Regions from separate parts of the Serratia sp. DFXYC6 genome, predicted to be linked through region 2. Evidence: predicted binding sites of a transcription regulator. Region 2 holds the regulator's gene; the other holds the start of a gene.

Region 1 (3,410 bases), on a different contig from region 2:
GGTCATGATGGTCGCCGGGTTGGAGTTGACCAGAATGACGCGGTAACCCTCCTCGCGCAGCGCTTTACACGCCTGGGCACCCGAGTAGTCGAACTCACACGCCTGGCCGATAACGATCGGGCCAGCGCCGAGGATCAGGATGCTTTTTATGTCTGTACGTTTTGGCATTTTTTACTGCTCCTGATTATTTGGCGTTAGAACGGTAAGTCTCAATCAGTTCGATAAAGTGATCGAACAGCGGCGCGGCGTCGTGCGGGCCTGGGCTGGCTTCCGGGTGGCCCTGGAAGCTGAACGCCGCTTTGTCGGTGCGGTGAATGCCCTGCACCGTGTGGTCGAACAGCGATTTGTGCGTCACACGCAGGTTCGCCGGCAGATTGTTCTCATCTACCGCAAAGCCGTGGTTCTGCGCGGTGATCATCACGGTGTTGTTGTCCAGATCCTTCACCGGGTGGTTGCCGCCGTGGTGGCCGAGCTTCATCTTCATGGTTTTCGCCCCGCTGGCCAGCGCCAGCAGCTGGTGGCCCAGGCAGATGCCAAACACCGGAATGTCGGTTTCCAGGAACTGTTTGATGGCGGTGATGGCGTAGTCGCACGGCTCCGGATCGCCCGGGCCGTTGGACAGGAAGATGCCGTCCGGATTCATTTTCAGCACCTCGTCGGCCGGGGTCTGCGCCGGCACCACGGTCAGGCGGCAGCCGCGATCCACCAGCATGCGCAGGATGTTGCGCTTGGCGCCGTAGTCGTAAGCCACCACGTGGAACGGCAGTTCCGCGGCGGTTTTGGCTTCGGGCAGGTCGCCTTCAAGCGTCCAGCTGCCTTGCTGCCAGCTGTAGGCCTCTTGGGTGGTGACCTCTTTCGCCAGATCCATGCCCTTCAACCCCGGGAAACCTTGCGCCTTGGCCAGGGCCAGCGCGGCGTCCGGCGAATCGGCGGCGATGATGCAGCCGTTCTGGGCGCCTTTTTCGCGCAGCAGGCGAGTCAATTTACGGGTATCAATATCGGCGATCGCCACGATGTTGTGACGCTTGAGGTAGTCGGACAGGCTTTCTTCATTGCGGTAGTTGCTGGCGATCAGCGGGAGGTCACGAATGACGAGGCCTTGGGCGTGTACTGCGGAGGATTCTTCGTCGGAAGCATTGGTGCCGACATTGCCGATATGAGGATAAGTAAGAGTAACGATCTGGCGGGAATAGGAAGGATCAGTGAGGATTTCTTGATAACCGGTCATCGACGTATTGAAGACCACTTCCCCCACTGCCGTTCCCTCTGCCCCGATGGCCCGACCGTGGAATTGGGTTCCGTCTTCCAGAACCAATAGCGCTGACTTTATCAAAACACCCTCCAAGGAATAATCAATCACAATATTTGCATATTAATTCAGATATCGCGATCTAAATCAATGCAAAAACCGTCCGCGAGGCCAATTTTTGGCAAATTGGGCGCATTTTAATGATGAGTGCCTGGCTTGTCTACCCAAACTGCCGTTTTTTGTTTTATTTTTGCAGTTCTCGGCGCTCATGCGGCTTGAGCGGCGATAAAAACACAGAAAACCGGGGCTGGAAAACGGTTGCGGGGAAGAATGACGGAAAATAGCGCCGGAATGGGACAAAAAAGACGCTGAAAAAGCCGAGGGTGGAAAAAAAGGAGATGATTAGCAAAGTAAACACAGACAAATAACAGCTTTGGCAATGAAATAAAATCAACATGATATTTATCATGTTAAAAAAAAGGACAATAAAATTATTGCCCGATTATCATAGCATTATGATCAATACAACCACATCACGATGGTATGCAAATCAATTATAACTGGTCCAAATTCAACACGTCGCGCATATCAAATAAACCTTTATCCCGGTTATGCAGCCAGGCAGCCGCGCGCACCGCACCGCTGGCAAAAGTCATGCGGCTGGAAGCCTTATGGGTAATTTCCACCCGTTCACCGATGTCGGCGAACATCGCGGTGTGCTCGCCGACGATGTCGCCGGCGCGAATGGTGGCAAAGCCGATGCTCTTCGGATCGCGCTCGCCGGTATGGCCTTCGCGCGCATAGACCGCACAGCTTTTCAGATCGCGCCCCAGCGCGCCGGCGATCGCTTCGCCCATCGCCAACGCCGTGCCCGACGGCGCATCCACTTTGTGGCGGTGGTGCGCCTCGACGATTTCGATATCGGTATAGTCGCCCATCACCTGCGCGGCCTTCTCCAGCAGTTTCAGCACCAGGTTGACGCCGACGCTGAAGTTGGCGGCGAACACGATGCCGATATGCTGCGCCGCAGCGCGGATCGCCTGCTTGCCCGCGTCATCGAAGCCGGTGGTGCCAATCACCATCGCCTTGTGGTGCGCCACGCAAAAATCCAGGTAGTTCCGCGTGCTTTCCGGGCGGGTGAAGTCGATCAAAATGTCGAACTCGCTCGCCACTTTCTCCAGGCTGTCGCTTACCTTGACGCCCAGCACGCCAATGCCCGCCAACTCGCCGGCATCGACGCCGATCAGGCTTGAACCCGGGCGCGACAGCGCCGCGCCCAACACCACGCCTTCCGCCTGCTGCACCGCCTGGATCAACTGACGGCCCATCCGGCCGCCGGCGCCCGCAATCGCAATGCGGATTTGTGAATCACTCATGCTCGCTCTCTTCTTGATTTGACGCCTATCCCATTAGGCTATCGATTCAGGGTAACTGCCCCGCTGCAGCGCCGCCAGAGGATTCATTTCATAATTAGAAAATTATGATATTCCCCCGCTTTCATCAGCGGCGCTGTCGTGAGATTAACATTCAACCGATTTGGCGGCCTGCGACGATTGTACATAATCATGCAGTTTCCATGGCAAAAAAATGCAGAAAAAAGGCGCCGAAAACGGCGCCTGAGGAACGGAGTGCGGCGATGTCAGGCGGTAATGGCGGCCACTTCGTTGGCGATCGCCGTCAGCGCATCGTGGCGGGCATAGTCCTCACGCACCAGCGCCGCGCGCCGGCGATAGATCGGCTGCTGCAGAATGCGCGTCGCCGCCGCCAGGATCTGTTCAGGGCTTGGCGTGCTGGTATGCAGGCTGATGCCGCAGCCGGCGGCCACCACGCGCGCGGCCGCCTCCAGCTTGTCCTCGCCGGTGCCGGCGACGATCAGCGGCACGCCGCTGTCCAGCGCATAGTTGATCGAGCCGTAACCGCCGTTGGTGATCAGCAGCGCCGCCTGCGGCAACCAGCGTTCGAAGGAGATGAACGCCCGCACTCGGGCGTTGTCCGGCAACGCGTCCATCAGTCCTTCCGTCGCCCGCCCGCCGGTGGTGGCCAACACCCGCACCGGCAGATGCGCCAGCGCCTGCAGCGTCGGCACGATCAGCTGATGCAAATCGACATTGGCCAACGTGCCCTGAGACACGATCACCAGCGGCCGGCGGTCGTCCGCCTC
Region 2 (3,410 bases):
CCAGCTGGTGCTGGATTTCTACCGCCATTTCCCCGATGTTGAACTGATGCTGCAACCCGAAGTGTTCAACGGCGTTTGGGATGCGTTGGTGGACGGCAGGGTGGACATGGCGATCGGCGCCACGCGCGCGGTGCCGGTCGGCGGCGGCTTTGCCTTCCGCGATATGGGCTACATGAACTGGCTGTGCGTAGTCAGCCCACAGCATCCGCTGGCGCAGCTGGCAGGGCCGTTAAATGACGATCGGTTGAGGCCGTACCCTGCGCTTTGTCTGGAAGACACCTCGCGCAATCTGCCCAAGCGCGTCACCTGGACGCTGGATAACCAGCGGCGGCTGGTGGTGCCGGACTGGACATCGGCGCTCGACTGTCTGTGCGCCGGGCTGTGCGTCGGCATGATGCCGGCGCATCGGGCGCTGCCGCTGGTGCAGCGCGGTGAGCTGAAGGCGTTGCAGCTGCAGCAGCCGTTTCCCGCCAGCCCTTGCTGCCTGACCTGGCAGCAGGATAAACCGTCGCCGGCGATGAGTTGGCTGCTGGCGTATCTGGGCGATGGCGAGACGCTGAATCAGGAGTGGCTGAGCGAGGCGGCGCCGGAAGCCGTGCAGGCTTCCGGCTCAGGGGATTAGCGGCGGTAGTCGATGAACGGACCGTCGGCGACCGAACGGCGTTCCACCAGCTTCGGATGCACTTCGATCACCTGCGATTCTTCGCGCTTGCTGATGATGCGATCCAGCAGCATGGTGAAGGCCATTTCTCCCAGGCGCTCTTTAGGCTGGTGAATGGTGGTCAGCGCTGGAGTGAAGTAGCGGGCGTTGCGCACGTTGTCATAGCCGATCACGGAAATATCCTGCGGCACTCGCAGCCCCAGCTCATCAGCGGCGCAGATGGCGCCCATCGCCATGATGTCGCCGCCGCAAAATACCGCGGTCGGCCGCTGTTTTTGCGACAGGATTTGGTGCATCGCCTTGTAGCCGGACTCCGGCTCGAAGTCACCCTGGACGATCCACTCTTCGCGAATGTCGATATGCGCTTCCTGCAGCGCCTTCATAAAGCCCTGATGACGGCCGCCGCCGGTGTTGCGCGACAGCTGGCCCGGGATGGCGCCGATATCGCGGTGACCGCGCTCGATCAGGTAACGGCCGGCCAGATAGCCGCCTTCGAACGCGTTATCGATGATGGTGTCGGTGAAGTCGCCGCGCGCAGCGCCCCAGTCCATCACCACCATCGGGATATTACGGTAGTCCTCCAGCATGCCCAGCAGTTGATCCGGGTATTCGGAACACATGACCAGCAGGCCGTCGACGCGCTTTTGCGCCAGCATCGCCAGGTAGGCGCGCTGCTTGTCCAGATTGTTGTGCGAGTTGCACAGGATCAGGGTGTAACCTTTGCTGTAGCAGCTGTTTTCCACCGCCTCGATCACTTCGGCAAAATAGGGCGCTTCGCTCGAGGTGGCCAGCAGACCGATAGACTTGGTGTGATTGACTTTCAGGCTGCGCGCCACGGCGCTCGGCGAGTAGTGCAGCTCTTTGATCGCGGCCCACACGGCCGCTTTGGTCTCTTCGGCGACGAAACGAGTCTTATTGATGACGTGCGAAACGGTGGTGGTGGAAACGCCCGCGCGTTTGGCCACATCTTTAATCGTTGCCATGTAAGGAATGACTCCTGAACTCACATGTTTACAGCATGTAAGTGTGATGTTAATCGTTTGCCTACGTAGATCCTTCTCCAGAGAAGCGAAAACTGAGTTTTTAGTGTGTTGAAGTCTTCAGCGCTTAATCAGGAGGGGCATGGATGCCGGTACGCAGTTGTGAACTGCGAATTTTGTCGCATATTGAACAAAAGTGGAAGAGGTAATCGAGATTATAAACCGGGAAATGATAACAAGATTTTATCGGCGAACTGTGGGAAAATGATTTGACGTACTAATTGTGCGCCTTTTATCCTTAGGAAAGCCCATTTTAAAGGAGTTGTCATGGATACCGATCTGAAGATGTCTCTGTTCACTACCGTCGGCGCGTTGGCGATGATCATCGCTTTCAGCTTTGTCGCCGCGTTGAACTGATCTCCCGCCGGTTTTAAAAAAGGCGCAGCCTGGCTGCGCCTCGTCACTTCGGCAAGGCCTGCGTTTACGCCAGGTTTTCCGCCGCAAATTTCCAGTTGACCAACGCCCAGAAGTTTTCCAGGTATTTTGGACGCGCATTGCGGTAATCGATGTAATACGCGTGTTCCCACACGTCAACGGTCAGCAGCGGTTTATCTTCACCGGTCAGCGGAGTTGCCGCGTTGGAGGTGTTGACGATCGCCAGCGCACCGTCTGGTTTTTTCACCAGCCAGGTCCAGCCGGCGCCGAAGTTTTTCACGGCGGCATCGGTGAACTGCTCTTTGAACGCAGCGAAAGAGCCGAAGGATTTGACGATCGCCGCCGCCAGTTCGCCCTGCGGTTCACCGCCGCCCTGTGGCGACAGGCAGTGCCAGTAGAAGGTGTGGTTCCACACCTGCGCGGCGTTGTTGAACACGCCGCCGTTGGAGGTCTTGATGATCTCTTCGAGCGATTTGCCCTCGAACTCGCTGCCTTTCACCAGGTTGTTCAGGTTAACCACGTAGGTATTGTGGTGTTTGCCGTAGTGGTATTCCAGGGTCTCGGCGGAGATGTGCGGCTCGAGCGCGTTTTTCTCATACGGTAATGCAGGTAATTCAAACGACATTGCTTCCTCCTTTACAGCGCCACTTTCTTCCCGCCCAGGCGGGAGCCAGATGGGCCGTTTTTTATTGTGGTCATTCAATCTTAACAATTTTCATCATAAAAAACAGGAGGAAAAGCGAGAAATGCGCGTGGGGGAGTGCGATGGGCGATAGCTTGAGCAGGCGGTTGCGACCGGGGCCGCAACCGCGCAGAACAGGGAATTAACGGATGGTTTTCGGCGTCACTACGCGGCGTGCGCCGATGTAATGGTTTTGCCAATAATCGTTGTCGAGCTGGCTGATGCGGATCTCTTCGCCGGTGCGCGGCGACTGGATGAATTTGCCGTTGCCGAGATAGACGCCGACATGGTCCGCCACGCCGCGGTTGTTGATGCGGAAGAACACCAAATCGCCGCTTTCCAGTTCGCTTTTCTTGATCGGCGCCGCGTCGCGAAGGTGATACATTTCGTTGGCGGTGCGCGGCATCTTGATTTTCACCACGTCCTTATAGGCGTAATAGATAAGGCCGCTGCAGTCGAAGCCGGTGCGCGGCGAGCTGCCGCCCCAGCGGTAAGGCTTGCCCATCTGATCCATCAGCTTGGCCATCGCGGTCTGTTTGGCATGCTGGTAACGTTTTTTGTGCGCCGGGCTGAGTTTTAACGGCTTTTCTTCACGCGCCAGTTTGGCGGTGGCCATACCGGCGTCGCGGTGGCGGCCATAGCCTTTTTTATA

What was found. The regulator PurR, encoded in region 2, represses purine synthesis genes. The targets are predictions, from matches to a motif close to CANGCAAACGTTTGCNTG.
Region 1: a site for PurR is predicted at 1,557-1,574, ahead of carA (glutamine-hydrolyzing carbamoyl-phosphate synthase small subunit). Genes of this name have one in related genera too.

Annotation. Positions count from the first base shown of each region.
Region 1 is NZ_JBXUNV010000003.1:396,203-399,612, reverse strand. It holds gene carB (carbamoyl-phosphate synthase large subunit) at 1-168, opposite strand, end outside; gene carA (glutamine-hydrolyzing carbamoyl-phosphate synthase small subunit) at 185-1,333, opposite strand; gene dapB (4-hydroxy-tetrahydrodipicolinate reductase) at 1,804-2,625, opposite strand; gene AC2CGQ_RS18190 (glycosyltransferase) at 2,889-3,410, opposite strand, start outside.
Region 2 is NZ_JBXUNV010000001.1:1,734,607-1,738,016, reverse strand. It holds gene punR (DNA-binding transcriptional activator PunR) at 1-622, shown strand, start outside; gene purR (HTH-type transcriptional repressor PurR) at 619-1,644, opposite strand; gene cydH (cytochrome bd-I oxidase subunit CydH) at 1,969-2,058, shown strand; gene sodB (superoxide dismutase [Fe]) at 2,123-2,701, opposite strand; gene AC2CGQ_RS08380 (C40 family peptidase) at 2,901-3,410, opposite strand, start outside.